DNA from 2 places in the Stenotrophomonas sp. Ker107b genome. Region 1 is predicted to be linked to the other one. Evidence: riboswitches for the same ligand, from Rfam matches in the RefSeq annotation. Region 1 holds a riboswitch; the other holds the start of a gene.

What was found. A riboswitch is a leader RNA that binds a small molecule or an ion and turns the genes downstream of it on or off. The one in region 1 is predicted to bind glycine.
Region 2: linked by a shared signal. The riboswitch ahead of gcvP (aminomethyl-transferring glycine dehydrogenase) and the one ahead of ACWV8V_RS13695 (trimeric intracellular cation channel family protein) in region 1 are both predicted to bind glycine.

The regions. Positions count from the first base shown of each region.
Region 1 is NZ_JBSPHX010000002.1:858,930-874,400, reverse strand. It holds gene ACWV8V_RS13730 (primosomal protein N') at 1-2,167, shown strand, start outside; gene ACWV8V_RS13725 (glutathione S-transferase family protein) at 2,203-2,823, opposite strand; gene ACWV8V_RS13720 (hypothetical protein) at 2,925-3,128, shown strand; gene ACWV8V_RS13715 (NYN domain-containing protein) at 3,138-3,899, opposite strand; gene ACWV8V_RS13710 (NAD(P)/FAD-dependent oxidoreductase) at 4,062-5,354, shown strand; gene ACWV8V_RS13705 (ribonuclease E inhibitor RraB) at 5,355-5,699, opposite strand; gene ACWV8V_RS13700 (GIY-YIG nuclease family protein) at 5,786-6,055, opposite strand; glycine riboswitch at 6,100-6,193, shown strand; glycine riboswitch at 6,202-6,293, shown strand; gene ACWV8V_RS13695 (trimeric intracellular cation channel family protein) at 6,386-7,003, shown strand; gene ACWV8V_RS13690 (MdtA/MuxA family multidrug efflux RND transporter periplasmic adaptor subunit) at 7,258-8,373, shown strand; gene ACWV8V_RS13685 (MdtB/MuxB family multidrug efflux RND transporter permease subunit) at 8,370-11,477, shown strand; gene ACWV8V_RS13680 (efflux RND transporter permease subunit) at 11,474-14,539, shown strand; gene aroG (3-deoxy-7-phosphoheptulonate synthase AroG) at 14,679-15,471, opposite strand, start outside.
Region 2 is NZ_JBSPHX010000004.1:1,915-17,385, forward strand. It holds gene ACWV8V_RS17325 (M2 family metallopeptidase) at 1-214, shown strand, start outside; gene ACWV8V_RS17330 (hypothetical protein) at 354-740, opposite strand; gene ACWV8V_RS17335 (multidrug effflux MFS transporter) at 813-2,036, opposite strand; glycine riboswitch at 2,317-2,418, shown strand; gene gcvP (aminomethyl-transferring glycine dehydrogenase) at 2,508-5,387, shown strand; gene ACWV8V_RS17345 (amino acid permease) at 6,149-7,540, opposite strand; gene ACWV8V_RS17350 (AraC family transcriptional regulator) at 7,622-8,332, opposite strand; gene ACWV8V_RS17355 (catalase) at 8,515-10,605, shown strand; gene ACWV8V_RS17360 (hypothetical protein) at 10,631-11,425, opposite strand; gene ACWV8V_RS17365 (sensor histidine kinase) at 11,520-12,785, opposite strand; gene ACWV8V_RS17370 (response regulator transcription factor) at 12,782-13,468, opposite strand; gene ACWV8V_RS17375 (DJ-1/PfpI family protein) at 13,473-14,600, opposite strand; gene ACWV8V_RS17380 (PA4780 family RIO1-like protein kinase) at 14,790-15,471, shown strand, end outside.

The DNA.
Region 1 (15,471 bases):
TTCGACCCTGCGCGTCGCCCTGCCGGTGCCGCTGCCGCACTTGTTCGACTACGCCCCGCCGCCCGGGCCGGCCCCGGACCCGGGGATGACCGGGCAACGGGTCCGGGTGCCGTTCGGCTCCCGGGAGCTGGTCGGCGTGGTGGCCGGGATCGGCCAGGTCGAAGACCCCGGCAGCCTGCGCGCCGCGATCGAGTGGATCGACACCACGCCCCTGGTGACCGGTGAGCTGTGGCGCTCGCTGCAGTGGCTGGCGCGCTACACCCATGCCCCGCTGGGCGAAGTGATCAGTACGGCCCTGCCCGGTCCGCTGCGGCGGGGTGAGGCCGTGCCGGACACCCATCAGTGGGGCTGGCAGCTGACGGCGGCCGGCCACGACCCGCAGCCCAAGCTGCGCAGCGGTACCCGTCCGCAACGCCTGGCAGCGTGCCTGGCCGAGGGCGTGGTGAACGAAGACCGCCTGGATACCTTGATGGACGACTGGCGCAGCGCTGCCCGGTCGCTGGCCAAGCGGGAGCTGGTCGAACGGATCGCGCTGGCGCACAGCCCGGCCGTCGCGTCGCCGGCCAGCGGCCCCGCGCCCAATGCCGAACAGGCCGAGGCGATCGCCGCGATCACGTCCGCCGACGGCTTTGCCGCCTATCTGCTCGATGGCGTGACCGGCAGTGGCAAGACCGAGGTCTACCTGCAGGCGATCGTGGCGTGCCTTGCGCGCGGCAAGCAGGCGCTGGTGCTGGTGCCGGAGATCGGGCTGACCCCGCAGACGCTGTCGCGCTTCCGCAACCGCCTGGGCATTCCGGTGCATGTGCTGCACTCCGGCTTGAACGACAACGAGCGCGCCCGCGTGTGGGCCGCCGCCGCGCGAGGCGAAGCACAGGTCATCGTCGGCACGCGCTCGGCGGTGTTCACGCCGCTGCCGAATGCGGGCCTGATCGTGATCGACGAAGAGCACGACGGCAGTTACAAACAGCAGGACGGCATCCGCTATCACGCACGCGATTTCGCGCTGGTACGCGCCAAGGCACTGGACGTGGCGGTGGTGCTCGGCAGCGCCACGCCGTCGCTGGAATCGTTGCACAACGCGCATGCCGGCCGTTACACCCACCTGCGCCTGAAGCAGCGCGCGGGCGCCGCGCGTCCGCCGGTGGTGCGCGTGCTTGATGTGCGTAAACGCCCGCTGCGCGATGGGCTCTCGCCGGAAGTACTGGCCGGCATCACCCAGCATCTGCAGGCCGGGCACCAGGTGCTGGTGTTCAAGAACCGCCGCGGCTATGCGCCCGTGCTGCTCTGCCATGACTGCGGCTGGACCGCGCCGTGCCAGCGCTGCGATGCGCCGATGACCGTGCATGCCGGCGGCCGGCGCCTGCAGTGCCACCACTGTGGCGCACGCCAGTCCGCGCCGCTGGCGTGCCCGGACTGCGGCAGCCTGGCGCTGCAGCCGCAGGGCATCGGCACCGAGCGGCTGGAAGAACACCTGGTCGAGGCCTTCCCGGAGTTCCCGGTGATCCGCATCGACCGCGGCACCACCGGCAAGCGGGATGCGTTGGAAACCCAGCTGGCCTCGCTCGGCGATCGCGCGGGGATCCTGGTCGGCACGCAGATCCTCGCCAAAGGTCACGACCTGCCGAAGCTGACCCTGGTGGTGGTGGTCGGCATCGATGAAGGCCTGTTCTCGGCCGACTTCCGCGCCAGTGAAAAACTCGCGCAGCAGCTGATCCAGGTCGCCGGCCGCGCCGGGCGTGCGGTGGATGCCGGCGAGGTCTGGCTGCAGACCCACCACCCGGGGCATCCGCTGCTGGAGACGCTGGTCAACGGTGGGTATCACGCCTTTGCCGAGGCGGAACTGCAGCAGCGCGAAGCGGCCGGTTTCCCGCCGTTCGCGCACCTGGCGCTGCTGCGTGCCGAAGCGCAGCAGGTGGAGCATGCCAACGCGATGCTCAGTGCGGTGCGCGCGTTGATTCCCGACGATGCCGCGGTGGAACGCTACGGCCCGATGCCGGCACCGATGCCCCGCCGCGCCGGCTACCAGCGCACCCAGCTGCTGCTGTCCTCACCCGCGCGACGCCCACTGCATGGCGTGCTGGATCAGGTGACGCCGCAGATCTCCGCGCTGCCGCAGGCACGCAGGGTGCGCTGGTCGCTGGATGTGGATCCGATGGATCTGTACTAGGCCGGCAGGTGCCGACCGTGGGTCGGCACGGCCGCTCAGGTCAGCGCGGTCATGACCCCACGCTGATACGCCGGCCGCTGCTTCAGCCGTTCGTACCACGCGGCCAGATGCGGCAGGTCCGGCCGCTGGATCGGCATCTCGAACCAGGCATAGATGAAGGCACCCAACGGGATATCGCCCATCGCGAACTGCTCACCGGACAGATACGGCTGCCGCGACAAGGCCTCATCGGCCATCGCCAGCAACTCGCCCGAGCGCACCAGTGCGGCAGCGATGCGCGCCTCATCCCGATCAGCGGGCGCGGTCCGCAACGTGCCCCAGAACAGATCGCGGAACACGCCGGCGAAGGTCGAGGTGGTCCAGTCCATCCACTTCTCCGACTGCGCGCGCGCCACCACGTCTTCCGGGTACAGCGTGCCCAGCGCGTAGCGCGCGCAGAGATAGCGCACGATCGTGTTGGATTCCCACAGCGGCAGGCCCTGGTCCTCGATCACCGGCACCAGCCCGTTCGGATTCATCGCCCGGTATTCCGGCGACTGCGTGCCACCGAATGCACCGCCGACCTCGATCGACTCGTACGGCGCGCCGATCTCCTCGGCACACCACAGCACTTTGCGCACGTTGCTGGAATTGCGACGGCCCCAGATGTTCAGCATGATCGGATTCCCGTATCGTTCGATGCGCGGCAGCGGGGTCGCGCGGTGCCGCTACGATACGCCCAACGGCGGGCCCACCGTCATGTCATGGATGAAAAACAATGATCCTCTACGCACTCGAAATCGTGTTGCTCGTTGCCGGCATCGGTGCCCTGGTGGTCGGTTATCGCCGCCACCATCGCAATCTGCTGCTCAGCGCCGCGCTGTTGCTGCTGGCCAGCGGCATGCTGCCTGACGCCGTGCGAGGCTTCTCCGATGGCTTCAACGGCAGCACGGCCCGCCCGCTGGCCGCGCTGCTGCGTTGAGGCCAGCGCTTACTTCGTCGCCTTGGCCGCACTCTTCTTGGGCAGCGCGCGCACATAGGTCGATTTGCCGTCCTTCTTCATCTCGAACAAGCCGGTCGCAGCCAGTAGATCGCTGAGTTTGCCGTACCCGTAATTGCGCGAATCGAACGAGGCCTGGTTGCCGATCTGACTGCCGACCGGGCCCAGGTGTGACCAGCCATCCTCGGCTTCGGCCGAGGTCACCGCGCGGCGCAGCATCTGCGCCAGGCGGGTGTCATTACGCAGCTCCGGGCCGCTCTTGCGCGGGCGGGTTTCCTCGTTGTCCTGCTCCACCTCCTGATCGGCCGCATGCGGCTGCCCCAAGGCTTCGATGTAGGTGAACTTCGAGCACGCGTTGACGAACGGCTCGGGCGTTTTCTTCTCGCCGAAGCCGTACACCTTGACCCCGTCGGTCAGCAGGCGCATCACCAGCGGGGTGAAGTCGGCATCACTGGAGACGATCGCAAAGCCATCCAGATTGCGGGCGTACAGCATGTCCATCGCGTCGATCACCATCGCCATGTCCGAGGCGTTCTTGCCGCGGCTGTAGGCAAACTGCTGGATGGGGCGGATCGCGTACTCGTGCAGCACGGACTCCCACCCTTTCAACCGCGGGCTCTTCCAGTTGCCGTAGGCACGGCGGACATTGGCCACGCCGTAGCGGGCCACTTCGGCCAGCACCGCATCAATCTTGGATGAGGGCGCGTTGTCGGCATCGATCAACAGGGCGATGCGCTTTTCCGGTTCGGACATCTCGGTCTCCTGGGCAGGATCGGATCGGCCATCGGGCAAGCGCGATGGCCCCTGAACCCAGTATCGGCCATCGACGTGAACATCGCGCTTCACGTGCGACCATGGGCCGCATCACGAGACGACCTGCGCCGCCCCCCGCCGGCGCCCGCCAAGGAGTGAAGCATGACCCGCGATCCCACGCCCCACCTGCTCATCATCGGTGGCGGTTTTGCCGGCCTCTGGGCCACCCGTGCCCTCGCCTCGGCGCACGTGCGCATCACCCTGGTGGACCGTCGCAACCATCATCTGTTCCAGCCGCTGCTCTACCAGGTGGCCACCGCAGGCCTGTCCGCGCCGGATATCGCCGCACCGCTGCGCCATATCCTCGGTCACCAGCGCAATGTCGAAGTGCGCCTGGGTGAAGTGACCGACATCGACAAGGCCGCGCGGACCGCGACGCTGGCCGATGGCACGCAGATTACGTACGACACCCTGATGCTGTGCACCGGCGCCACCCACGCGTATTTCGGCCACGACGAATGGGCCGCCGATGCGCCGGGCCTGAAGACGCTGGACGATGCCATCGCGCTGCGCCGCAAGCTGCTGCTCGCCTTCGAGCGTGCCGAGGCCGAACCCGATCCCGCGCGCAAAGCGGCGTGGCTGAGTTTCGCCGTGGTCGGTGGCGGCCCCACCGGCGTGGAACTGGCCGGCACCCTGGCCGAGATCGCGCGGCACACGCTGCGCAATGAGTTCCGCCATATCGATCCCGCCTCGGCCAAGGTCCGCCTGGTCGAAGCCGGCCCGCGCGTGCTGTCCACCTTCCCCGAGGTGCTCTCGCTCAAGGCGCGCCGTCAGCTGGAAAAGCTGGGCGTGGAAGTGCTCACCGGCACGCCGGTCAGCGACATCACTGCCGAAGGCTTCCAGCTCGGCGAGCGCTTCGTCGAGGCCCGCACCGTGGTCTGGGCCGCCGGTGTCGCCGCCTCACCGCTGGCACGTACGTTGGACGTGCCACTGGACCGCGCCGGCCGCGTGCCGGTGCAGCCTGACCTCACCCTGGAGGGCCACCCGGAGATCTTCGTTGCCGGTGACCTGGCGGCACTGACCCAGGCCGACGGCAAGCCGGTGCCCGGCGTCGCGCCGGCGGCCAAGCAGATGGGCAAGCACGTGGCCACCACCGTCCAGGCACGCCTGGCCGGCAAGCCCGCGCCGGGTGCGTTCAAATACCAGGACTTCGGCAACCTGGCGACCATCGGCCGCATGGCGGCGATCGTCCACCTCGGCCGGCTGCAGCTCTCCGGGGTGCTGGCCTGGTGGTTCTGGCTGGCCGCGCACGTGTTCTTCCTGATCGGCTTCCGCAACCGCGTGGTGGTGCTGTTGAACTGGGCGGTGGCGTACTGGAGCTACCAGCGCAGCGCGCGGATCATCTTCGGTGATGCACAGGACGATCGCCGGCCGAAACGACCGCCCACGCCCTGATCAACCCTGCGACAGACATCCCCAGCCATCCACCTGGCCGCTGTAGGAGACCGCCTCGCTGGCCAGCAGACCTTCGAAGCCGGCGATGTTCTGGTGGGTCGGCAGCATCAGCGGATGCACCACCACCTGCCAGGGGTAGTCGTCGTTGCCCTCGTAGGCGGCGAAGGACACCTTCTGGTCGTTCTTGAGCAGGTGCACGGCGAAGGCGATCGCCACATCCTGGGTCGGGAAGATCAGCGCGAAATCCACCTCGCGCGGAATCGTCAGATCATCGCCGTCCTGCAGCATGTTCCAGAGCACATCGCCATTCTCATCTTCCGGGTACAACGACAGATCGCGGGACATGGCACTCCAGGGCTTGGGCAAGCGGATCAACGAACGAGGGTCGATGGTATGCCGCCAACGAAGGCCCGAACAACCCGCACGCGCGGCTACGTGGGATCGGGCAGCGCCAGCCACGCCAGCTTGCGCTCGCGCGGTTGCCGCTTGAGCTGCCACTCGGCCTTCGACGCGGCCGCGCGGTCCGGGTAGGCGCGCATCGCCAGCACCTTCACCGGTGGGTTGGCCCGCGTGTATTTCGCCCCTTTGCCGGCGAGATGGGCCTGGAAGCGTGCGTCCACGTCGTTGCTGATGCCGGCGTAATAGCTGCCGTTGCGGCATTCAAGCAGGTACAGGTACCAGAGGGCGGGTTCAGCGGGCATACCGGGATTATCCCCCGGCACGGGCCCGGCGGCTGCTAGAATCCGCCCCGGATGCAGGAGAGAGGCGCCGCGCTGGCGCCCGCCGAAGGCGCAGGCTCCCATAATCGCTCAGGCCGGTGGCTGCACAGCCACCAACCATGCATCCGACACGCCGATCTGGAGAGAGGTCTTCAATGACCCGCCGAAGGGGCACGTGGCCTTGGCCACCGAACTCTCAGGCAAAAGGACAGCGGGAGCGGCAACGGAATCCCACCCCACGACAGTGCAGCGGCGCTGGCGTGATGCGTGCGCGTTTCCGTCCCCGCCTGACGTGTTTCCCGGAGCCCCCCCATGCTGCTCTCCCTGATCTACCTCATCGCCATCTCGGCCGAAGCCATGACCGGCGCGCTGTCGGCCGGCCGCCGCCGCATGGACCTGTTCGGCGTGGTCATCATCGCCTGCGTCACCGCGCTCGGCGGCGGCTCGCTGCGCGACATCGTGCTCGGCCACTACCCGCTGGGCTGGGTGAAGCACCCGGAGTACCTGGGCTTCACCATCTGCGCAGCACTGATCGCGACCTGGGTGGCGCGCTGGATGCATCACTTCCGGCGCACCTTCCTGGTGCTCGATGGCCTGGGCCTGATCGCGTTCACTCTGATCGGGTGCGCGGTCGCGCGCGAAGGCGGGCACACCGTGCCGATCATCCTGATCGCCGGCATGCTGACCGGTGCGTTCGGCGGCGTGCTGCGCGATGTGTTGTGCAACGAGGTGCCGCTGATCTTCCAGAAAGAACTGTATGCCGTGATCACCCTGCTCACCGGTGCGGCCTACCTGACCCTGCTGGAACTCGGCGTGTCACTCAACGCCGCCACGCTGTGGTGCCTGGGCGGCGGCTTCCTGTTCCGCCTGCTGGCCATCCACTTCAAGTGGGAAATGCCGAAGTTCGTGTACCGCGACGAGGTGCATTGACGCACCCGCGGGCATGACCAAGGTCACGGGAGCTTGAGCGGCCCGGCCCTGTATCATGGCGCTCCCGTTCCATTCGAACGGCATCCAGCCACGCGGCGGTGTACCACCCGCTGCCCCGCCAGACACCCTCTCCCCCGTTGACCTGCCGCCGTCGGCCGGTCCCCATGGACGCACTGCTCCGGTGGAGGGTGCGCAGGATGCGTATGTCCGCTTCAACGCCCCCGTCGTCTCGCCGTCGTTTGGTCACACCGCTGTTGATCGCTGCCGCTGTCGGCCTGGCCGCCATCGCTGCATGGAAACTGCTCGCGCCCGGCCCGGCCGCCGGCCCGTCCGGGGGGCCGCAGCCGACCCCGGTGCGTGTGGCCACTGCGACGCAGGAAGATCTGGTGGTGCGCCTGAAAGCGCTGGGCACGGTGACCCCGCTGCATACGGTGAGCATCCGCAGCCGCGTGGATGGCGAACTGCTTCGGTTGGCATTCTCCGAGGGCCAGCACGTCACCGCCGGCGAGCTGCTGGCCGAGATCGATCCGCGCCCGTTCCAGGTGCAGCTCTCGCGTGCGCTGGGCACCCAGCAGCAGAACCTGGCCGAGCTGGACAATGCCGAAAGCCAGCTCAAGCGCTTCGCCGAACTGCAGAGCAAGCACTTCGTCTCCGCGCAGGACCTCAGTGATCAGCAGAGCAAGGTGCGCCAGCTGCAGGGCCGTCGCCAGACCGACCAGGCGGCGGTGGATGAAGCACGCCTGCAGCTGCAGTACACCCGCATCACCGCACCGGTGGCCGGGCGTATGGGCCTGCGCAACGTCGATGTCGGCAACCTGGTGCGCAGTGGCGATACCGAGCCGCTGGCCACCATCACCCAGACCACCCCGATCAGCGTGCTGTTCACCGTGCCCGAGCCGGACCTGCCGGCGGTGGTGGCTGCCGCACGCGCCAATCCGCAGCTGACCGTGGAAGCCTGGGACCGCGAGGAGCGCACCGCGCTGGGCGATGGCGTGCTCTCCAGCCTGGACAACCGCATCGATACCGCCACCGGCACGCTCAAACTGCGCGCGCAGTTCGCCAACGCGGATGAATCGTTGTTCCCCAACCAGTTCGTCAACGTGCGCCTGCAGGTCAGCAGCAGTGATGCGGTGGTGATTCCCAATGCCGCCGTGCAGTTCGGCAGCAAGGGCAGCTACGTCTACGTGATCGCGGCCGATGACACCTCGTCGCTGCGCACCGTGGTGCTCGGCCCGGCCGATGGCGAACGCGTCTCGGTGCGCGAAGGCCTCAAGGCGGGCGAGCGCGTGGTGGTGGAAGGCATCGACGGCCTGCGCGAAGGCGCCAAGGTCGAGGTGGTGGAGCAGGACCCGCCGCGGACCGGCGCATGAACCTCTCGCGCCCCTTCATCGAGCGCCCGGTCGCGACCACGCTGCTGATGGTGGCGCTGCTGCTGTCCGGCGTGATGGCCTATCGCCTGCTGCCGGTCGCGGCACTGCCGCAGGTCGATTACCCGATCATCCAGATCACCACGCTGTATCCCGGCGCCAGCCCGGACGTCACCACCAGCGCGGTCACCGCGCCGCTGGAACGGCAACTCGGGCAGATTCCCGGCCTGAAGCAGATGTCCTCGACCAGCTCCGGCGGCGCGTCGGTGATCACCCTGCAGTTCTCGCTGGAGGTCGCGCTCGGCGTGGCCGAGCAGGAAGTGCAGGCCGCGATCAACGCCGCCGACAGCTTCCTGCCCGACGATCTGCCGGTGCCGCCGGTGTACCGCAAGGTCAACCCGGCTGACACCCCGATCCTGACCCTGGCAGTGACCTCGCAGGGCCTCTCGCTGCCGCAGGTGCACGATCTGGTCGATACCCGCATGGCGCAGCGGCTCTCGCAGCTGCCTGGGGTCGGGCTGGTCAGCCTCGCTGGTGGGCAGCGCCCGGCGGTCCGCATCCAGGTCAATCCGTCCGCGCTGGCCGCCAACGGGCTGAGCATGGCCAGCATCCGCACCGCGATCGGCACGGCCAACGTCAACATGCCCAAGGGCAGCTTCGACGGGCCGACCCGCGCGATCATGCTCGATGCCAACGATCAGATGCGCTCGGTGGCCGAGTACCGCGCCCTGATCCTGGCCTGGAAGGATGGCGCACCGCTGCGTCTGGGCGATGTCGCCACCATCGAAGATGGCGCCGAGAACCGCCAGCTGGCCGCGTGGTCGGGCACCACCCCGGCGGTGCTGATCAACATCCAGCGCCAGCCCGGCGCGAACGTGATCGCCGTGGTCGACCAGGTGCGTGCGCTGCTGCCGCAGCTGCAATCCTCGCTGCCGGCCGGTGTGGATGTGGCCATCCTCAGCGATCGCACCGAATCGATCCGCGCCTCGATCCGTGGCGTGCAGCACGAGCTGCTGATCGCGATCGCACTGGTGGTGATGGTCACCTTCCTGTTCCTGCGCAACATCCCGGCCACGATCATTCCCAGCATCGCGGTCCCGCTGTCGCTGGTCGGCACGTTCGGGGTGATGCTGCTGGCCGGCTTCTCGCTCAACAACCTCACGCTGATGGCGCTGACCATCGCCACCGGTTTCGTGGTGGACGATGCGATCGTGATGCTGGAGAACATCGCCCGTCATCTGGAGCGCGGTGCCACGCCGATGCAGGCAGCGCTGAAGGGTGCCAGGCAGATCGGCTTCACGCTGATCTCGCTGACCCTGTCGCTGATCGCCGTGTTGATCCCGCTGCTGTTCATGGCCGACGTGGTCGGCAAGCTGTTCCACGAATTCGCGATCACCTTGGCGGTGGCGATCGGCATCTCGCTGCTGGTCTCGCTGACGCTGACGCCGATGATGTGCGCGCGCCTGCTCAAGGCCGGCCATGCGACCCGTCGCGATGCCGATGGGCAGGAATCGGCGCAGCAGGGCGACCCGTTCGACCGCGTCGTGGCGGTCTATGATCGCCAGCTGCATTGGGTGCTGCAGCGCCAGCCGTTGATGCTGGCCGCCACTGTCGCCACGCTGGTGCTGACGGCGCTGCTGTACGTGTGGGTGCCCAAGGGCTTCTTCCCGGTGCAGGATGCCGGGCTGATCCAGGGCATCAGCGAGGCGCCGCAGTCGATCTCCTTCCAGGCGATGGCGCAGCGCCAGCAGGCCTTGTCGGCGGCGCTGCTGGAAGATGAGGACGTGGCCAGCCTGTCCTCGTTCATCGGCGTGGACGGCAACAACGCCACGCTCAACAGTGGGCGTCTTCTGATCGAATTGAAACCGCACGCACAGCGCGCTGCCGATGCACAGGCCATCATCGCGCGGCTGCAGCAGCGCGTGGCGCATGTCCCAGGCATCAAACTGTATCTGCAACCGGTCCAGGAACTGGGCATCGAGGACCGGATCAGCCGCACCCAGTATCAGTTCACTCTGACCAGCCCGGATATCGCGCAGCTGGAGACGTGGACGCCGCGCCTGCTCGAGCATCTGCAGCAGGCACCGGCACAGGCCGACGTCGCCAGCGATCTGCAGAACCAAGGGCTGCAGGCACATGTGGTGATCGACCGGGTCGCCGCGGCGCGCCTGGGCATCAGCGTGGAGACCATCGCCGATGCGCTGTACGACGCGTTCGGGCAGCGCCAGATCTCGACCATCTTCACCCAGGCCAACCAGTACCGCGTGGTGCTGGAAGCGCGCCCGGACGTGGCCTTCGGCCCGGATGCGATCGCACGCCTGCACGTCACCGGCCCGGATGGTCGGCAGGTGCCGCTGGGCGGCATCGCGCGGATCGAACAGCGCCCCGCGCAGCTGCTGATCAACCATGTCGGCCAGTTCCCGGCGGTGACGTTCTCGTTCAACCTCGCCCCGGAGGCATCGCTGGGCGAAGCGGTGGATGCCATCGAAGGCGCCCGCGCCGCGATCGGCCTGCCGGCCAGCGTAGAGCTTCGCCTGCAGGGCGCGGCCGATGCGTTCCGCGCCTCGCTGTCGAGCACCTTGTGGCTGGTGCTGGCCGCGGTGGTGGTGATGTACCTGGTGCTGGGCGTGCTCTACGAGAGCTTCATCCACCCGATCACCATCCTCTCCACCCTGCCCTCGGCCACGGTGGGCGCGTTGCTTGCCCTGCTGGTGAGCGGGCGCAGCCTGGACCTGATCGCGGTGATCGGCATCGTGCTGCTGATCGGGCTGGTCAAGAAGAACGCGATCATGATGATCGACTTCGCGCTGGAGGCCGAGCGCGAGCACGGCATGGCGCCGCGCCAGGCCATCCATCAGGCCGCATTGCTGCGCTTCCGCCCGATCCTGATGACCACGCTGGCCGCGTTGTTCGGCGCGATCCCGCTGATGTTCGCCAGTGGCTCGGGCGCCGAGCTGCGCCAGCCGTTGGGCCTGGTGATGGTCGGTGGGCTGATCGTCAGCCAGGTGCTGACCCTGTTCACCACGCCGGTGATCTACCTGTTCTTCGACCGCTTCCGCCAGCGCCCCGCGCCGGTGACCGACAAGGCTGACGAGGCGCTGGCGTGAGCCCGCTGTCGCGGGCGATCGGCTGGTTCGTGCAGCATCCCGTCGCCACCGTGCTGCTGGCAGTGGCGGTGGTACTGGCCGGCCTGCTCGGGTTGCGCCTGCTGCCGGTCGCGCCGCTGCCGCAGGTCGACTACCCGGCGATCAACGTCAGCGCCAGCCTGCCGGGCGCGAGCCCCGAGTCGATGGCGGCCAACGTCGCCACGCCATTGGAACGTGCGCTGGGCACCATCCCGGGGCTGACCGGGATCGACTCGGCCAGCACCCAGGGCTCGACCCAGGTCGAGCTGACATTCGCGCTCGGCCGCAACGTGGATGATGCCGCGCGCGACGTGCAGGCGGCGATCAATGCCGCGCGCGCGCAGCTGCCCAGCGGCATGCCGGGGATGCCGCAGTACCGCAAGGTGAATCCCTCGCAGGCGCCGATCATGGCGCTGGCGCTGAGTTCGGACAGCCTCGCGCCGGGGCAGATATACGACGTGGCTTCCACCGTGATCGCGCAGAAGCTGGCGCAGATTCCCGGCGTCGGCGAGGTGCAGGTGGGCGGCAGCTCACTGCCCGCGGTGCGCGTTTCGCTCGACCCGAATGCCCTGAACCATCACCGCATCGCGCTGGACGACATCGCCGCGGCGATCCGTAACGCCAACGCGCTCAAGCCGCTGGGCACGGTGGCCAGCCAAGCCCAGCAGTGGCAGCTGGAAGCCACGCTGCAGCTGCGCACCGCCGCCGAGTACCGCCGCCTGATCGTGGCGATGCGCGACGGCCGCCCGGTGTACCTGGAGGATGTGGCCGGGATCCGCGAAGGCGTGGAGGATCGCTACGCCAGCGGCTTCCACAACGAGCGCCCGGCGGTGCTGCTGATCGTCAGCCGCCAGCCGGACGCCAACATCATCGAGACCGTCGACGCCATCCAGGCGCAGATGGACACGCTGCAGGCACTGCTGCCGGCCACCATCGACATGCAGGTGGTGATGGACCGCTCACCGGTGATCCGCGCCACCCTGCGCGAGGCCGAGCTGACGCTGTTGCTGGCGATCGCCCTGGTGGTGCTGGTGGTGCTGGCCTTCCTGGGTCACTGGCGCGCGGCGCTGGTGCCGACCGTGGCGATCCCGGTCTCGCTGCTGGGCGCGCTGGCGATCATCGCCCTGCTCGGGTTCTCATTGAACACACTCTCGCTGATGGCGCTGATCGTGGCGGCGGTGCTGGTGGTCGACGATGCGATCGTGGTGCTGGAGAACATCGCCCGTCATCGCGAAGAAGGCGCCTCGCCGATGACCGCCGCGCTGCGGGGCGCGGGTGAAGTCGGTGCCACGCTGCTGTCGATGAACATCGCGCTGGCCGTTGTGTTCATCTCGATCCTGTTCCTGGATGACTTCGTCGAGAAGCTGTTCCGCGAGTTCTCGCTGACCCTGGTGGCGGCGATGGGCGTCTCACTGCTGGTCTCGCTCAGCCTGACCCCGATGCTGTGCGCGCGCCTGCTCGGGCAGCCGCGCCCCGGTCCCGGCAATGGGCTGCAGCGCGCCGGCACCGCGCTGTTCGAACGCCTGCGCGGTGCCTATGTGGGCAGCCTGCAGACGATGCTGCGCTGGCTCGCGCTGCCGCTGCTGCTGTTCGCCGGCGTGATCGCGCTGAATGTGTGGCTGTTCCAGCAGGTGCCCAAGGGCATCGTGCCCAAACAGGACACCGCGCAGCTGCGTGGCTTCGCGCGCGGCGACGACGGCCTCTCGTTCCAGGTCATGCAGCCCAAGATCGAGGCCTACCGCAAACTGCTGCTGGCGGACCCTGCGATCAGCGACATCATCGGGTACATCGGCGGCCGCAGCGGGGTCAACAACGCCTTCATCATGATCAAGATGAAGCCGCTGGCCGAGCGCAAGGTCTCCAGTCAGCAGGTGATCGACCGCCTGCGCGCCAACATGCCGAAGATTCCCGGTGGCGGCATGTTCCTGTGGGTGGACCAGGACATCAAGCTGGAAGGCAGTGGCGACAGCGGCCAGTACGAATTCCAGCTGCTCTCCGGCGAACTGGAACCGCTGCGGCAATGGACGCCCAAGGTGGCCGATGCACTGCGCGCCCTGCCCGAGCTGGTCGATGTGGAATCCAAGGGCGATGAGGGCATGCGCCAGGTGGTGCTCGACATCGACCGCGATGCCGCCGCCCGCCTGGGCGTGGACATGCGCATGATCGCCTCGGTGCTCAACAACGCCTTCAGCCAACGCCAGGTCGCCACGCTGTACGACACCCTCAACCAGTACCGCGTGGTGATGGAGCTGGACCCGCGCTACACCCAGGATCCCTCCACGCTGGAACAGATCCATGTGATCGGCAAGGACGGCCAGCGCCTGCCGCTGTCGTCGATCGCGCGGTGGGACTACGGCATGGCGCCGGACCGGATCTATCACAGCCAGCAGTTCGCCTCCGTGTGGATCGAGTTCGCGCTGGCACCCGGCGTCACCCTGGACCAGGCGGTGAAGGCGGTGGACCAGGCCATGGCCAGGATCATGCTGCCCACCCATGTGCAGGCGCGGCTCAGTGGCGAGGCCGGTGGCTTCGAAAAGTTGCGCGAGCGCCAGCTGTGGCTGATCCTCGGCGCGATGCTGGCGGTGTATCTGGTGCTGGGCGTGCTGTACGAGAGCTTCGTGCAGCCGCTGGCGATCCTCTCCACGCTGCCCTCGGCGGGCGTTGGCGCATTGCTGGCGCTGATGGCCTTCGGTAATGAGTTGAACCTGATCTCGCTGCTCGGCCTGTTCCTGCTGGTGGGCGTGGTGATGAAGAACACCATCTTGATCATCGACTTCGCGCTGTCGGCCGAACGCGAGCGCGGGCTGTCGTCGTACGACGCGATCTGCGAAGCCGCACGGCTGCGGTTCCGGCCGATCCTGATGACCAGCGTGGCCGCGTTGCTGGGTACGTTGCCGTTGATGCTGGCCACCGGCGAAGGCTGGGAGATGCGCCAGCCGCTGGGCATTGCGATTGTCGGTGGCCTGCTGGTCAGCCAGTGGCTGACCCTGTACACCACCCCGGCGATCTATCTGGCATTGGCGAGGCTGCGGCGCGCCTCATGATCAGCGGGTGCGCGGCGCACTGCGGGTAGAGCCACGCCATGCGTGGCTGCTTCTGCATGATCTGCATGATCTGCATGAGGCGCCGCGGCGCTGCGCGCAGCCACCCATGGGGTGGCTCTACCCCCGGATCAAAGCAGATTCATGCCGCTTCGCTGATCCGCACCGCCCGCCGCGCACGCACCGCCTCGGCCAGGCTTTCCAGTACCGCCAGCGAGCTGTCCCAGCCGATGCAGCCATCGGTGATGCTCTGCCCGTACGTCAACGGCTGGCCCTCCACCAGTTCCTGCCGACCGGCCACCAGATGGCTTTCTACCATGACGCCGACGATGCGCTCTTCGCCATTGGCCAACTGGGCGTTGATGTCGGCGATGACCTTGGGCTGGTTTTCCGGATTCTTGCTGCTGTTGGCGTGGCTGGCGTCGATCATGATGCGCGCGGCCAGGTGCGACTTGGCCAGCGTCTGGCTGGTCGCTTCCACGTGAGTAGCGTCGTAGTTGGGCGTCTTGCCGCCGCGCAGGATGACGTGGCAATCCGGGTTGCCGGCGGTGGCCACGATGGCGGTGCCGCCTTCCTTGGTCACCGACAGGAAGTGATGCGGATTGGAGGCAGCACCAATCGCGTCGGCAGCGATCTTGATGTTGCCGTCGGTACCGTTCTTGAACCCGACCGGGCACGACAACCCCGAGGCCAGTTCGCGGTGCACCTGGCTTTCGGTGGTACGCGCGCCGATCGCGCCCCAGGCGACCAGATCGGCGATGTACTGCGGCGAGATCACGTCGAGGAATTCAACGCCGGCCGGCAGGCCGAGCTTGTTGATGTCGCGCAGCAGACCGCGCGCCACGCGCAGGCCCTTGTTGATGTTGAAGCTGCCATCCAGGTCCGGATCGTTGATCAGGCCTTTCCAGCCCACCGTGGTACGGGGCTTTTCGAAG
Region 2 (15,471 bases), on a different contig from region 1:
GGCGATGCTGAGCAAGGGCGCCAGCCAGCCGTGGCAGGCCACGCTGAAGGAAATCACCGGCGGCGACAAGCTCGATGCCGGCCCGATGATCGAGTACTTCACCCCGGTCAACGAATGGCTCAAGCAGCAGAACCAGGGCCAGATGTGTGGTTGGCAGGTACCGGCGGCCACCGCTGCGGCCCCGGCCGCACCGACGGCGCCCGCGGCACCGTAACCGGTTGGGCCGGGCCCTGCCCGGCCGCAGTCCGCAATGAAAAAAACCGGCCGAAAGGCCGGTTTTTTTGTCCGTGACGCTTTGGCCTGCGTCCGGCCTCGATGGGCCGGGAGCACGTGCAACCACGCGTGGCGTGGCGCTACGACTTGGGTTTCAGGGCAGCCGCCAGCTCGGTCTTGAACTGCTCGAAATCCATGCCATCGGCCTTGGCCTCGGCGTGCGCGGCATCCTTCAACGCATCCGAGTACACCAGCCGGACAGGAGTGCCCTGCCGCTCGTGCAGCTCGGCGGCCTGCATGATCAGGGCCAGTACCCGCGCCGCGCTGGGCGTCTGACCGGCAATGCGGCCATCCATCCCCAGCACCCATTCTCCGTCGCGGCGGACGATGCCGGCCAGCAGCGTACGCTGCTGATCGCGCAGCTCTGCGTGCGGCTCAACCGGCGGGGTGGCGGCCTGCTCGCGGTTGGCGGCCTGGGTTTCACGACGCCGGCGGATGTCGCGGCGCAGTTTGGAGGTGGTCGACATCAGGGACTTCCGGACTGCATGAAAGGGCAAAGGATACCGCACGGGTCCTGATGGTCCCGCCAGCTGCGTGGCCTACTCGATGGGCGTCAGTACTTCGCGGCGGCGCTCGCAATACCGCTCCCAGTACCAGAACGAGCCGCCCAGTGCGAAGAAGCCCATGTAGCCCAACGCCAGATGTACCGGACTGCTGCTGAGCATCGGCGAGACCACACCGGCCACGACGGTGTTGATCATCAGCTGGATGAACATCTGCATCGAGGACGCCAGGCCGCGCTGGTGCGGGTACATGTCCAGCACCGCCAGCGCCAGCACCGGGAAGATCAGCGCCATGCCCACGCCGCCCAGGAAGATCGGCATCACCGCCCACGGCAGCGCGATCTGCTGCACGGACAGCACGTAGGTGATGTTGAGCACGGCCGACACTGCGCACAGACCGAACCCGATCGCGATCTGCCGCTGCGGCAGGATCCGCCCGGCCATCCGCCCGGACAGGAACGAGCCCATCGTCATGCCGCCGATGGTCGGAATGAACAACCAGGCAAAACCGCCCTCGCCCAGCTTGAGGTGCTGCATCACCAGCACCGGCGCCGAGGCGATGTACAGGAAAATGCCGGAGAAATTCAGCGCACCGGCAGCCGAAAGCCGCAGCAGGCGCGCGTTGGAGCCCATGCGGGCATAGCTGCGCAGCAGTTCACGCATCGACAGTGGCGTGCGCGCCTCGACCGGGTGGGTTTCCGGCAGCCACTTGCCCGTGGCCAGCAGCAGGACCACGCCGAACAGCACCAGGAACCAGAAAATCAGCGGCCAGTCGCCGCCGCCGAGCAGGATCCAGCCACCGATGATCGGGGCGATCGCCGGGGCCACGCCGAAGATCATCGAGACCTGGCTCATCAAGCGCTGCGCGTCGGCACCGTGGTACAGATCGCGGATCACGGCGCGGCCGACGATCACACCCACACCGGCAGTCACGCCCTGCAGTGCGCGGAACACCAGCAACGTGGTCATGTCCCGCGACAGCGCACAGCCGATCGAGGCGCCGATGAACAACACCAGCCCGCCGATGATCACCCGCTTGCGGCCGAAGGCATCCGACAGCGGGCCGTGCGCCAGGCTCATCAGGCCATAGAACAGCAGGTAGACGCTGATGGTCTGCTGCACCGCGACCTGGTCCACCTGCATGCGCTCGCCCAGCAACAGGAAGGCCGGGAAAATGGTGTCGATCGAGAACGGACCGAACATCGCCAGGCCTGCAAGCAGCAGGGCCAGACGGCGGGTCGAAGGTGAGGCGGGCGTCATGCGGGCTTCCGTCAGCGGCCATGCGCACTGCACGGCGGGCGCCTGGCCCGGAACGGGCGGCGCCAGATGAATACGAGGATCCGTTGATCATAGGCCTTTGCCGACCCCGGCACCATGCCCGGCGGCGGTTTCCGGCGTCCATGCGCCCCCGTATTCAGGTGCCGGAAAGGCCCAGTGGGCCGAAGCGCTGGGCTATAATCGCCGGGCTACATGGTGGGAGAAGCGGACACCCGCTGCCGAAGGCGCAACGCCCGTAATCGCTCAGGCCCGATACCACCCGCATCAAAACTCTGGAGAGACCGGCGAGTGCCGGCGCCGAAGGGGCACGAAGTCCGCAGATGCGCGCTTCCAAACTCTCAGGCAAAAGGACAGAGGGGCACCCAGGAAGACCGCAAGGTCCGGTGGATCGCTGTCGCCCGCGACGCGCCCTGGCCCCGGCCGCCTTCCGAACGTGCGTGCCCACTCTCCGAGATGCCAGCCATGTCCCAGAACACCCCCTCCCTGCGCGAGCTTGAACACAGCCACGCGTTCGTCGAACGCCACATCGGCCCCAACGACGCTGAAATCGCGCAGATGCTCGACGTGGTCGGCCACGCCTCGCTGGACGCGCTGACCGATGCGATCGTCCCGGCCGGGATCAAATCGCCGGCACCGCTGGACCTGCCCGAGTCGCTGACCGAAGTGCAGGCACTGGCCAAAATCCGCGCCATCGCCGACAAGAACCAGGTGTTCCGCACCTTCATCGGCCAGGGCTACTACGGCACGCTCACCCCGAACGTCATCCTGCGCAACGTGCTGGAAAACCCGGCGTGGTACACCGCCTACACCCCGTACCAGGCCGAGATTTCGCAGGGCCGCATGGAAGCGCTGATCAACTTCCAGACGCTGTGCGCCGACCTCACGGGCATGGAGATCGCCAACGCCTCGCTGCTGGATGAAGCCACCGCCGCCGCCGAAGCGATGACGCTGGCCAAGCGCTCGGCCAAGTCGAAGTCCGATACGTTCTTCGTGCACGACGCCGTGCACCCGCAGACGCTGGAACTGCTGCGCACCCGCGCCGAGCCGATGGGCATCGTGCTGCGCGTGGGAACCCCGGCCGAGGCGATGGAAGCCGAAGCCTACGGCGTGCTGCTGCAGTACCCGGATACCTTCGGCCATATCGGCGACTACAAGGCGCTGGCCGATGCCGTGCACGCGCGCGGTGGCCTGGTCGCCGTGGCCACCGATCTGCTGGCGCTGACCCTGATCGCAGCCCCCGGCGAATGGGGCGCGGACATCGTGGTCGGCAACTCGCAGCGCTTCGGCGTGCCGTTCGGCTTCGGTGGCCCGCATGCCGCCTTCATGGCCTGCCGCGATGCCTACAAGCGCTCGATGCCGGGCCGCCTGATCGGCGTCTCTGTCGACGCGCAGGGCAACGCTGCCTACCGCTTGACGCTGCAGACCCGCGAGCAGCACATCCGCCGCGAGAAGGCGACCTCCAACATCTGTACCGCCCAGGTGCTGCTGGCGGTGATGGCCTCGATGTACGCCGTGTACCACGGCCCGGAAGGCCTGACCCGCATCGCCCGTCGCACCCACCGTCTGGCCGCGATCCTGGCCGCCGCACTGCGCGGCGCCGGCGTCAACGTGGGCGAGCACTTCTTCGACACCCTGCACGTCAAGGATGTGGACGCCAAGGCGATCCACGCCAAGGCGGCGGCGGCGCGCATCAACCTGCGTGCGATCGACAGCGATGCGGTCGGCATCAGCCTGGACGAAACCGCGACCCGCGCCGACATCGTCGCGCTCGGCCAGCTGTTCGGTGCCACGGTCGACGTGGATGCACTGGATGCGGCCACCGCCGATGCGTTGCCGGCCGATCTGGTGCGCACCAGCGACTTCCTGACCCACCCGGTGTTCAACACCCACCACAGCGAACACGAACTGCTGCGTTACCTGCGCTCGCTGGCGGACAAGGACCTGGCGATGGATCGCACCATGATCCCGCTGGGCAGCTGCACCATGAAGCTCAACGCCACCGCCGAGATGATCCCGGTGACCTGGCCGGAATTCGCCAATATCCATCCGCTGGCCCCGGCCGATCAGGCCACCGGCTACAAGGAACTGATCGACGGCCTGGAAGCGATGCTGGTCGAGTGCACCGGCTATGACGCGGTCAGCCTGCAGCCGAACTCCGGCGCGCAGGGCGAGTACGCCGGCCTGCTGGCGATCCGCGCCTACCACCGCTCGCGCGGCGAAGGCCATCGCGACGTCTGCCTGATCCCGGATTCGGCGCACGGCACCAACCCGGCCTCGGCCCAGATGTGCGGCATGAAGGTCGTGGTGACCAAGACCGATGCCAACGGCAACGTCGACCTGGACGACATCCGCATCAACGCGGAGAAGTACAGCGACCGCCTGGCCGCGCTGATGATCACCTACCCGTCCACGCACGGCGTGTTCGAGGAAGAAGTGGTGGAGATCTGCGAGATCGTGCACCAGCACGGTGGCCAGGTGTACACCGACGGCGCCAACATGAACGCCCTGGTGGGCGTGGCCAAGCCCGGCAAGTGGGGCTCGGACGTGTCGCACCTGAACCTGCACAAGACCTTCTGCATCCCGCACGGCGGCGGCGGCCCGGGCGTCGGCCCGTGTGCGGTCAAGTCGCACCTCGCCCCGTTCCTGCCGAAGGTGCTGGGCGGCGAAGGCGATGTCGGCATGGTCAGCGCGGCCAGCTTCGGCAGCGCCTCGATCCTGCCGATCAGCTGGATGTACATCACGCTGATGGGCACCGCCGGCCTGCGCAAGGCAACCCAGGTGGCCCTGCTCAACGCCAACTACATCGCCAAGCGCCTGGCCCCGCACTTCAAGACCCTGTATACCGGCCGCAACGGCCTGGTGGCGCACGAGTGCATCCTGGACGTGCGACCGCTGGAGAAGACCTCCGGCATCGGCGCCGAAGACGTGGCCAAGCGTCTGATCGATTTCGGCTTCCACGCCCCGACGTTGAGCTTCCCGGTCGCCGGCACGCTGATGGTGGAACCGACCGAGAGCGAATCGCTGCACGAACTGGACCGTTTCATCAACGCGATGATCCAGATCCGCGAGGAAATCGCCGCGATCGAAGACGGCCGTCTGGACCGCGAGGACAACCCGCTCAAGCACGCCCCGCACACCGCCACGGCGGTCTCGGCCAGCGAGTGGGCCCACGCCTACCCGCGTGAGCTGGCGGCCTTCCCGCTGGCCAGCCTGCGCCAGCAGAAGTATTGGCCGCCGGTGGCGCGCGTGGACAACGTCTACGGCGACAAGAACGTGATGTGCGCCTGCATCCCGGTCGATGCGTACAAGGAAGACGAGGGCGTGGAGGTCTAAGCCTCTCTGCCCTGATGCAACAGCAGACGGCCCGCGCAAGCGGGCCGTTTTTGTTATGGGCTGCTGCCGACTCCCCGACTCCCCGACTCCCCGACTCCCCGACTCCCCGCCTCCCGGCTCCTGCGCGCCGTGGAGGAGAGCCGCCTTTGGATTCTGCCGGCTGGGCGGGGGTGTGTGGGTTCGCGGGACTCGCCGTGAATCCGTCCATGGAGGCTCATGTCGCGCCATCCATGGCGCTCATGGTCCCGCCAACCCACACACCCCCGCCCTCGACAGTTTGTCGGCCGCCCATGAAAAAACAAACGCAGATGCCCTGCGGCGGAGATGAGCGTCAGTACGTCATGCCGTCGTCGCGTCGCGTTGTAGTCAATCACCTGGGCATCAGCATCAGCATCAGCAACTGCATTGGCGTTGGCGTTGGCGTTGGCGTTGAACATCGAGCACTGTGCGTCGTGCATCGAGCACTGAGCATTGAGCTGAGCGCTGAGTATCTAGATTCGAGAAGTGAGCAGCGCAGCACCAGCTCGGCAGCGTTCTGCGTTCTGCGTTCTGCTTTTGACTTCCCATTGCCCACCAGCCCCCTGTCAAAGGGTGGGCACGGGTGGGTTGGCGGGACCGTATGCCGCCATGGATGGCGGCATACGAGCTTACATGGACGTACTTGCAGCGGGTCCCGACAACCCACCCGTGCCCGCCCAGGCAAGCGGAGTCACGAACCTGCGGCTGTTGGCTATTGGCTGCTGGCTGTTAGCAGTTGGCAATCAGCTACCCCGACCAGCACGCACCCGGCGCGCAATCTCACTGCTCGCCGCTATCACCGCCGTCAGCGCCGCCATCGACAGGAACTGCAACCGCGTATGCGCCTCGGACAACAGCAGACCGAAAATCAACGCCAACACCCCCAACCCGATCACCGTCAGATACGGATACCCCGCCATCCGGAACGGCAACCGCGTCCCATCCCGGTTCGCCCGATGGCGCAGAATCAACTGCGACAACAACGAAATCGTCCACACCAACAGACACGTCGAACCCACGATGTTGAGCAGCACCGGCAACACCTTGTCCGGGAACACCAGCTCCATCACCGTCGCCGCAAAACCGAACAGCACACTGGCCAGCACCGCGATGATCGGCACCTGGCGCGGATCGGTCCAGCCCAGCACCGCCGGCGCCTCACGACGCTGCGCCAGCGAGTACATCATCCGCGACGCGCCGTAGAGATTCGCATTGAGCGCCGACAGCAGCGCGATCACCGCGATCAGCGTGATCGCCGTCGCCGCGCCCGGAATCTTGGCCGCTTCCAGCACGGCAGCGAACGGCGACTTCAGCGCCTCGCTGGTCCACGGCACCACCGCGATGATCACGCTCAGCGAGCCGATGTAGAACACCAGGATGCGCCACGCCACGGTACGGATCGCGCGGGCGATGCTGCGCTCGGGATCTTCGGTCTCGGCCGCAGCCACCGCCACGATCTCGGTACCCCCGAAGGCGAACACCACCACCAGCAGCGCCGCGCCGATCCCGGCCAGGCCCTTGGGCATGAAGCCACCGTGCTCGGTGAAGTTGCGCAGGCCCGGCGAGGCCACGTCCGGCAGCCAGCCCATCAGCAGGGCCACGCCGATCAGGATGAAGCCGATGATCGCAGCCACTTTGAGGATCGCGAACCAGAATTCGAACTCGCCGAAGTTCTTCACTCCGAGCAGGTTGATCGCCGTGAAGAACAGCATGAAGGCCAGCGCGGCCATCGGGACCGGGATCGCCGGCCAGACCGTCGCCAGCAGCCCAGCGGCCCCCACTGCCTCGGCGGCGATGACGATCACCAGCTGTACCCACCACAGCCAGCCGACCGTGGCACCGGCGGTGGCACCCATGGCGTCGGCGGCGTAGACCGAGAACGCGCCGCTGGTCGGCTTGGCCGCGGCCATTTCGCCAAGCGCGTTCATCACGATGATCACCAGCGCGCCGGCGACCAGATACGACAGCAGCACCGCCGGTCCGGCGGCCTGGACGCCCACCCCGGAGCCGAGGAACAGGCCAGCGCCGATCGCGCTGCCCAGGCCCATCATGATCAGCTGGCGGGGCTTGAGCGCGTGCCCGAGGCGGGTATCGGCGGGCGGAGTGGCAGGAGCCGGAGTCTGGGATGCGGGCATCGGAATCGATTGGCGGGCAACAAGTGCGACACCATACCCTGTCGGCCGCGCGACGGCATAGGCCACAAGCCCCACCCCGGCTCAGGCGGCCGCGCGCTCGCTGATCTGGGCGCGGTAGGCGCGTGGCGACAGCCCGACCTCGGCCTTGAACTTGCGGGTGAACGCGCTCTGGTCGGTGAAGCCGCAGGCCTGGCCGATGCTGGCGATGCTGTCCGGGCCATGCAGCAGATGCACCGCCATCTGGATGCGCAGCCGGGTCAGCACCTGCTGCGGGGTCATCTGGAACACCTTGCGGAAGGTGCGCTCCAGTTTGGACAGCGAGAACCCGGTGATGTCCAGCAGGGTCTGCATGCGCACGTTCTCGGCGTAATGCGCATTCAGATGCGCCAGCGCGAGGCGAAGCTGTTCGTACTGCGTGCCCAGGCTGTCCTTCTGGCCCAGATCGCGCGAGATCCCGATCAGCCCGCGGATCTGCCCGTCCACCACCAGCGGCCGCTTGCAGGTCAGGCACCAGCCCGGCTCGCGGTTGGCGAACAGATGCAGCTCCATCAGGTTCTCGATGACCTTGCCGGCCAGCACCTGCTCGTCCTGGGTGGCGTAATCGGCGCCCAGCCCGGTCGGGTAGATCTCCGCTGCGGTGCGCCCGATCACGTCCTTGCGGGATTTCAGCCCCAGCCGACGCAGCATGGTCTGGTTGATGTGCGTATAGCGCCCGTCGCAGTCCTTCATGAAGAACAGGACGTCCGGGATCGCATCAAACAGGGCTTCGATGTCGGCAGGTTCAACGCGCATGCGGCGGGGAAAGACAGAAGGACACGCGATCAAGGATACCCGCCCGGGCGCCGTCGACCCAGCGCCGAAGCGCCGCATGTGAAGCGCGGGTGCAAGCGGTGCCGCCTTTTCGCACCCTCGATTAACGCCCCGGCCGCCAGTGTGAAGCGATCCCCCTTCCCGCCAGCTCCCGGAGTCGCCTCATGGCCGCCAGCAAGAAAAGCACGAAGAATGCCCCTGCACCCGCCGTCGATGTCCGTGGCGAAGGGGATGAACTGCACCAGCGCGCGGGCAACGGCCATCCTGTGCTGACCACCAACCAGGGCATCCCGGTCGGTGACAACCAGAACTCGCTGCGCGCCACGCCGCGCGGGCCGACGCTGCTGGAAGACTTCATCCTGCGCGAGAAGATCACCCACTTCGATCATGAGCGCATCCCCGAGCGCATCGTGCATGCGCGAGGAAGCGCCGCCCATGGCTACTTCGAGCTGACCCGCTCGCTCGGCGAGTACACCCGCGCCCGTATCCTCAGTGAAGTCGGCGTGCGCACGCCGCTGTTCACCCGTTTCTCCACCGTGGCTGGCGGCGCCGGTTCGGTGGATACCCCGCGCGATGTGCGCGGCTTCGCGGTCAAGTTCTACACCAAGGAAGGCAACTGGGATCTGGTCGGCAACAACATCCCGGTGTTCTTCATCCAGGACGCGATCAAGTTCCCCGACCTGATCCATGCGGTGAAGATGGAGCCGGACCGTGCCTTCCCGCAGGCGGCGAGCGCGCACGACACCTTCTGGGATTTCGTCTCGCTGATGCCCGAGTCGATGCACATGATCATGTGGGCGATGAGCGACCGCACGATCCCGCGCTCGCTGCGCACCATCGAGGGGTTCGGCATCCACAGCTTCCGGCTGATCAACGATGCCGGCGAATCGACGTTCGTCAAATTTCATTGGCGACCGAAGCTGGGCATCCAGTCCACGGTGTGGGACGAGGCGGTCAAGCTGCAGAGCGCGGACAATGACTTCCACCGCCGCGATCTGTTCGAGGCGATCACCGCCGGCGACTTCCCCGAGTGGGAACTGGCCGTGCAGCTGTTCACTGAAGAACAGGCCGAGGCGTTCCCGTTCGATCACCTGGATTCGACCAAGATCATTCCCGAGTCGCTGGTGCCGCTGACCGTGATCGGGCGCATGGTGCTGGACCGCTGGCCGGACAACTTCTTCGCCGAGACCGAGCAGGTCGCCTACTGCCCGGCCAACGTGCCGCCGGGCATCGACTTCAGCAACGATCCGCTGCTGCAGGGTCGCCTGTTCTCGTATCTGGATACCCAGCTCAGCCGACTGGGCGGGCCGAATTTCCACCAGATCCCGGTCAACGCGCCCAAGTGCCCGTTCGCCAACCACCAGCGCGACGGCCACATGCAGATGAACATCCCGAAGGGACGGGTCGCCTACGATCCGAGTTCGCTGCAGGGCGACAGCCCGCGTGAGAGTGCCGACGGCTTCCCCAGTCACGCCACCGCCCCGGATGACGGCCGCAAGGGGCGCGTTCGCGCGGAGAGCTTCGCCGATCACTACAGCCAGGCCCGCATGTTCTTCCGCAGCCTGGAGGCGCCGGAGCAGGCGCATCTGGCCTCGGCGCTGGTGTTCGAGCTCTCCAAGGTGGAGACGGTCAAGGTGCGCGAGCGCACCGTGAGTCACCTGCGCAACATCGACGATGCACTGGCCAAGCGCGTGGCCGACGGTCTGGCGATGCCCGCGCTGCCCGAGCCGGCGGCCACGCAGACCCCGGCACAGGATTTCCCGAAGGCGCCGGAAGTGCGCATCATCGGCCGCACCAAAGACCTGCTCAAAGGCCGCTGCATTGGCATCCTGTTCGACGAAGGCTCCGACGCGGCCTTGATCGCCAACCTGCGCAAGGCGGCCGACAAGGCCGGGGCGAGCGTCAAGCTGGTCGCGCCCAAGATCGGTGGCGCCAAGCTCAGCGACGGCAAGACGCTGGCCGCCGATGGTCAGCTGGCGGGCACGCCCTCGGTGGTGTTCGATGCGGTCGCCGTGGTGCTCAGCAATGATGCTGCCAAGAAGCTGAGCAAGGAATCGGCCGCGATCGATTTTGTCAGCGACGCCTGGGCCCATCTGAAGGCGATCGCTGCCGATGACGGTGCACAGGCGCTGCTGAAGATTGCCCGGGTCGGCAACGATGCCGGCGTGGTCGAGGCGGAGGACGCCAAGGCCTTCCTGGCTGCGGCGGCCACCCGCCAGTGGGCGCGTGAACCCAAGGTGCGCACGCTCGCCTGAGCCGTGCGCGGTGCGCCGTGCTGATCTAGCGCGGCGCGGGTGGCGCCGGGGCCTGTTTGGGCACCGGCGCAGGCTTCACGGGGACGGCCATCGACTGCAGCCGACGGATCGAGCCGATCGGCACGGCTTCGGCACGCCGCTGCGCCGGCCACCACAGGAACACGAATGCGCTGCTGGAGCCCAGCAGCTTCGCAGTGCCGGGCAAGGTGGCGCTATCACCGTTGAGCATCACCTGGACCGGCGTGCCTCCGTTGCCATCCCGGATGGCTTCGGCCTTGTTCAACGCATACAGTGCGGCGCCGATGGCCATGAAGCAGACCACCCCCATGCACATGCCGGTCAGGGGGCGCAGCCCGGAAAACTCCCAGTTCATCCACGGCGATTCGGAGAACAGCATCCGCCATCCCCAATGCCGCGCACGCAGGCGTGCCACTTTGGCCGGGTTGCGCCGCCGCAGTGTTTCCGGCCAACCCAGCAGCACCGCCAGCAGTGCGCCCAGCAGCAGGATCAGCACATAGGCTGGATCGCGCAGACCGGCGACCAGGAAGTCGCTGACCTGCAGGTAATCGAGAATCGACAGCCGGAACTTGAAGTAGAAGAAATAGCTCGACCACAGCCCCAGCGCGGACAGGAACACGTAGCCCGCACTCACCATCAATGCCGGTTCCTGGCGCAGCAGGCGCCAGATCACCGCGACCATCGAGTCTTCGTTGCCATGCGTGACCGGCAGCAACGACCAGTCGGTCGGCGTCTGATCCGCCGCTGATGTCTGCGACTCGCCGCCAGCGGCCGTCGCGATGCCCTCGTCCCTGTTCCCCATTCGCCCCTCCCCGTTCAGCAGAGCATCGCGCACTTTGACGGTGGACGGAAGCGGGCGTGGCAGTGGGCGGATGGGGTGCGAGGACCGCCCCGCTTCAGTGCACGCTGAAACTGGCCACCGTGGCGTGCTCGGTTCCCTCGATGCGCAGGTCGATGGCGAAGCGGTCGCACAGCCGGTGCACGATCGCCAGGCCAAGGCCGAAGCCGGCACTGCCTTCGCCTTTGGCGAAAGGCCGCACGATCGTGTCAGGGTCACCGGCCGGGGCGGTGTTGCGGATGCGCAGGCGTCCGGCCGCGACATCGATGTGCACCGCCCCCTCCCGCGTGTGCGCGAACGCATTGCCGACCAGGTTGGCCAGCACCATGTGCAGCACCGGCCCGGGTACCGCCAGGCGAACGTCACCGGGTACATCGACCCGCACCTTGACCGGCTTGCCCTCCAGCAGCGCGGCCTGCTCGACCACCACCTGTTCCAGCACCGGCAGCACCGCCAGCGGCCGCGCATCCTGTTCAACGCTCTCTTCGCGGGCCAGGGTGAGCAGGGTGATCACGGTCTGTTCGAGCTGACGCGCCGAGTGCTGCACATGCGCCAGCTGCAGCCGTCCGGCCACGGACAGCCCCGGTTCGTTGGCCAGCTGTTCGGTCGCGCTGCGGATCACCGCCAGCGGCGTGCGCAGCTCATGACTCGCATCCCGGGTAAAGGCATGTTCGCGGGCAACAAAGGCGCGCACCCGCCCGGTCAGGTTGTCCACCCCCCGCGCAAGGACGCCGATTTCATCATCGGGGAAGTCGCGCGCGAACCCGACGGGCAGTCGATCCGGTGCCATCCCATCGACCAGTGCGGCCAGTCTGGACAAGGGACGCGTGGTGCGTCGTGCCAGCCACGCACCGGCCAGCACGGCAACGACCACCACGGCCAGCCCGGACCAGGCCAACAGACCCAGAATCTGGCGGCGCATCGGCCGCACCACCAGCTGCTGGCTGACCTCGGCGACCAGCCATCCGGGTGTACCGGCGCCGCCCGGTTGCAGCGCGCGCAGGTGATAGTGCCGTCCCTGCGTACCGGCGAACTCGTGGCGCCATGGCTCGGCATCGAACGCGGTTTTCAGATCGGCCGGGAACGTGGCACTGCTCTCGTGCACGGTCATGAACGCGTTGCGCGGCGACGACCAGCTGCCACCCGCGGCCCGCTGATCCAGCTGCTGCTGCGCTTCCTGTTCGAGCATCGCATCGAAGAAGCGATCCTCCACGCTGTACACGAACACCGCCACGTACAGGCCGAACAGGCTGGCCACCGCCAGTGCGAACACCGCGAAGGCCAGCATCAACCGGTTGCGAAGGCGATGCACACGGGTCGTCATGCGTCGGCCTCCAGCTTGAAGCCGACATCGTGCACGGTCTTGAGCATGGGCCGATCGAACGGTTTGTCCAGGACCTGGCGCAGCAAGTACAGGTGCGAGCGCAGCGGGTCCGATGGTGGCGCCTCATCGCCCCACAGACGACGGATCAGCTCGCTGCGGGTCACCGTGCGCGGCCATGCCTCGGCCAGCAGCACCAGCAGGCGATACGCGGTCTGCGGCAGCCCAAGCACTTGGCCGCGGCGAGTCGCGCTGCCGCTGCGGCGATCGATATCCAGCGAGCCGATGCGCAGCACGTAACCCTCGCGCCGCTCATGCCGGTGCGCCAGCGCCAGGCACCGCGCCAGCAGCTCCTCACCGGCGAACGGCTTGACCAGATAGTCATCGGCACCGGCCTGGAAGCCGACCAGCTTGTCGGCCAACGTGTCGCGCGCGGTCAGCATCAGGATCGGGATGTGGCGGTCGGCCTGCTCGCGCAGATGGCTGCACACGCGCAGGCCATCCATGCCCGGCAGGGTCAGGTCCAGCACCAGCACGTCCGGCGGCTCGTCCAGCGCCATCTGCAGCCCGCTGAGCCCATCGGCGGCGAAGGCCACGCGATGGCCGCGCGCCTCCAGCAGCGTGGCCATGCCGGCGCGCAGCGCCGGGTTGTCCTCGATGACCAGGATGTGCAGGCCGTCATGCATGGCGTCAGCCTTCGATCGTGTCCTTGAGCTGCTTAGCTTCGGCCATGTCGGGGTGCGTTTCCAGCAGTGTGCCGAGCACGCTGCGCGCCTGTTCCACCTCGCCCAGCCGCCAGTGCGCCTGCGCGATGCCCAGCGGCAGCTGCGGCTCGCTCATGTACGGCGCCGCCAGCTGCATGATCGCCAGGGCGTCACGCACGGCCGCATCGTCCTGCGCGGCCTGCAGCTGGTAGTAGCCGAGCACGCCGATCAACTGGTCGTGATAGCCGGTGCGGTTGCTGGCCAGCTCGCGCTCGACCGCGTCGCCCTCGCCGTCGAGCAGGCGCTGCACCAGCGCCATGCTGGCTTCATCGCGCCAAGGGGTGCGGGCGACCGGGGCGCGACCGGTGGCGCGCACGATCGCTTCGGCGACCGCCGGCGTGGAGTACGGGTTCTGCCCCGTGATCAGACGCCCGTCCACCACCAGCTTGGGCATCATCAGCGGCGCCTGCTCCCAGCGCGCACCGCGCTCGCGCAGCGCGGTTTCCAGCAGGAACGGGAATTCCTTGGCCCAGCGCTTGCCGAACACGCCCTCCTCCGCATTGGTGAAGCCGGTCATGCGGCGCCCGGCGACCAGCAGTGATCCGTCCGCCAGCCGCACATCCACCAGCGCTGCCGGGCCGTGACAGACGGCCGCGACCACGCCGCCTTGATCGTGCAGTGTGCCCAGCACCGTGCGCAGCGCGGCATCAGCGGGCAGATCGAACATCGCGCCCTTGCCGCCAACCACGTAGACCGCCGCATAGTCGGCCGCACGCAGGGTCGCGGTGGCGCGGGTATCGGCGAGCAACGCGGTCGCCGCCGGATCGGCCAGCACGCGCGCGTTGAAGGGCTCCTTCGGGTCGAACTTGTCGGCTTCCACCGGCCCGCCGCGCGGGCTGGCGACCTGCACGGCCAGGCCGTTGTCGCGGAAGATCAGGTAGGCCTGGGCGAACTCGTCCATCTCGAACCCGGGGCGGGTCTTGCCGTGATCGCGGCCTTCGCCGCTGACGACGATCAGCACCGTATCGGACGCCGCGGGGCGGGCATGCAGTGCGGGGACAGCCAGCAGCAAGGTCAGAACGGCACCGGTGCGGCGCAGCAGGGACAGCATCATGGGAGCACTCCTTGGGAAGTGAGCTCAGCCTGCCGCGCGGATGTGAAGCAGATTTCAAGCGGTCGCCTGCGTGCACGCAGCTGAACAACCCGACCGCCTGGCGCCGTGTCGATGGCTCCATCGGCCCGAAGATGCGAAAATCCCTCCCCCTCCAGGGCAGGCCCCGCGCCAGCCGATTCCCGAGATACCGTGAAGACCCCCCAAGGCTTGCAGGCGCTGATCGACGACGGCGTGATCGATGAAGTGCTCCGCCCGCTCAAGAGCGGCAAGGAAGCAGCGGTATACGTGGTCCGCAGCGGCGACGATGTGCGCTGCGCGAAGGTCTACAAGGACATGGCCCAACGCAGCTTCCAGCAGCGCGTGCAGTACCAGGAAGGCCGCAAGGTCCGTGGCAGCCGCGAAGCGCGCGCCGTGGGCAAGGCCAGCAACTACGGCCGCAAGCAGCAGGAAGCGGCCTGGAAGAACACCGAGGTCGATGCGCTGTACCAGCTGCGCGATGCCGGCGTGCGCGTGCCCGAGCCGTATGGCTACTTCCACGGCGTGCTGGTGATGGAGCTGGTCACCGATGCCGAAGGTTATTCCGCCGCGCGCCTGGGCGAGGTCGAGCTCAGCCCGGAACAGGCACGCGAGTTCCACCAGATCCTGGTCCGCCAGGTGGTGCGCATGCTGTGCTGCGGCCTGATCCACGGCGATCTGTCGCCGTACAACGTGCTGGTTGGCCCGGAAGGCCCGGTGGTGATCGATTTTCCGCAGGTGGTCAGTGCCGCGGGCAACAATGCCGCACGCACGATGCTGCTGCGCGACGTCAACAACCTTACCGCGTACCTGGGCCGCTGGGCGCCGGAGCTGCTGGAGACCTGGTACGGCGAGG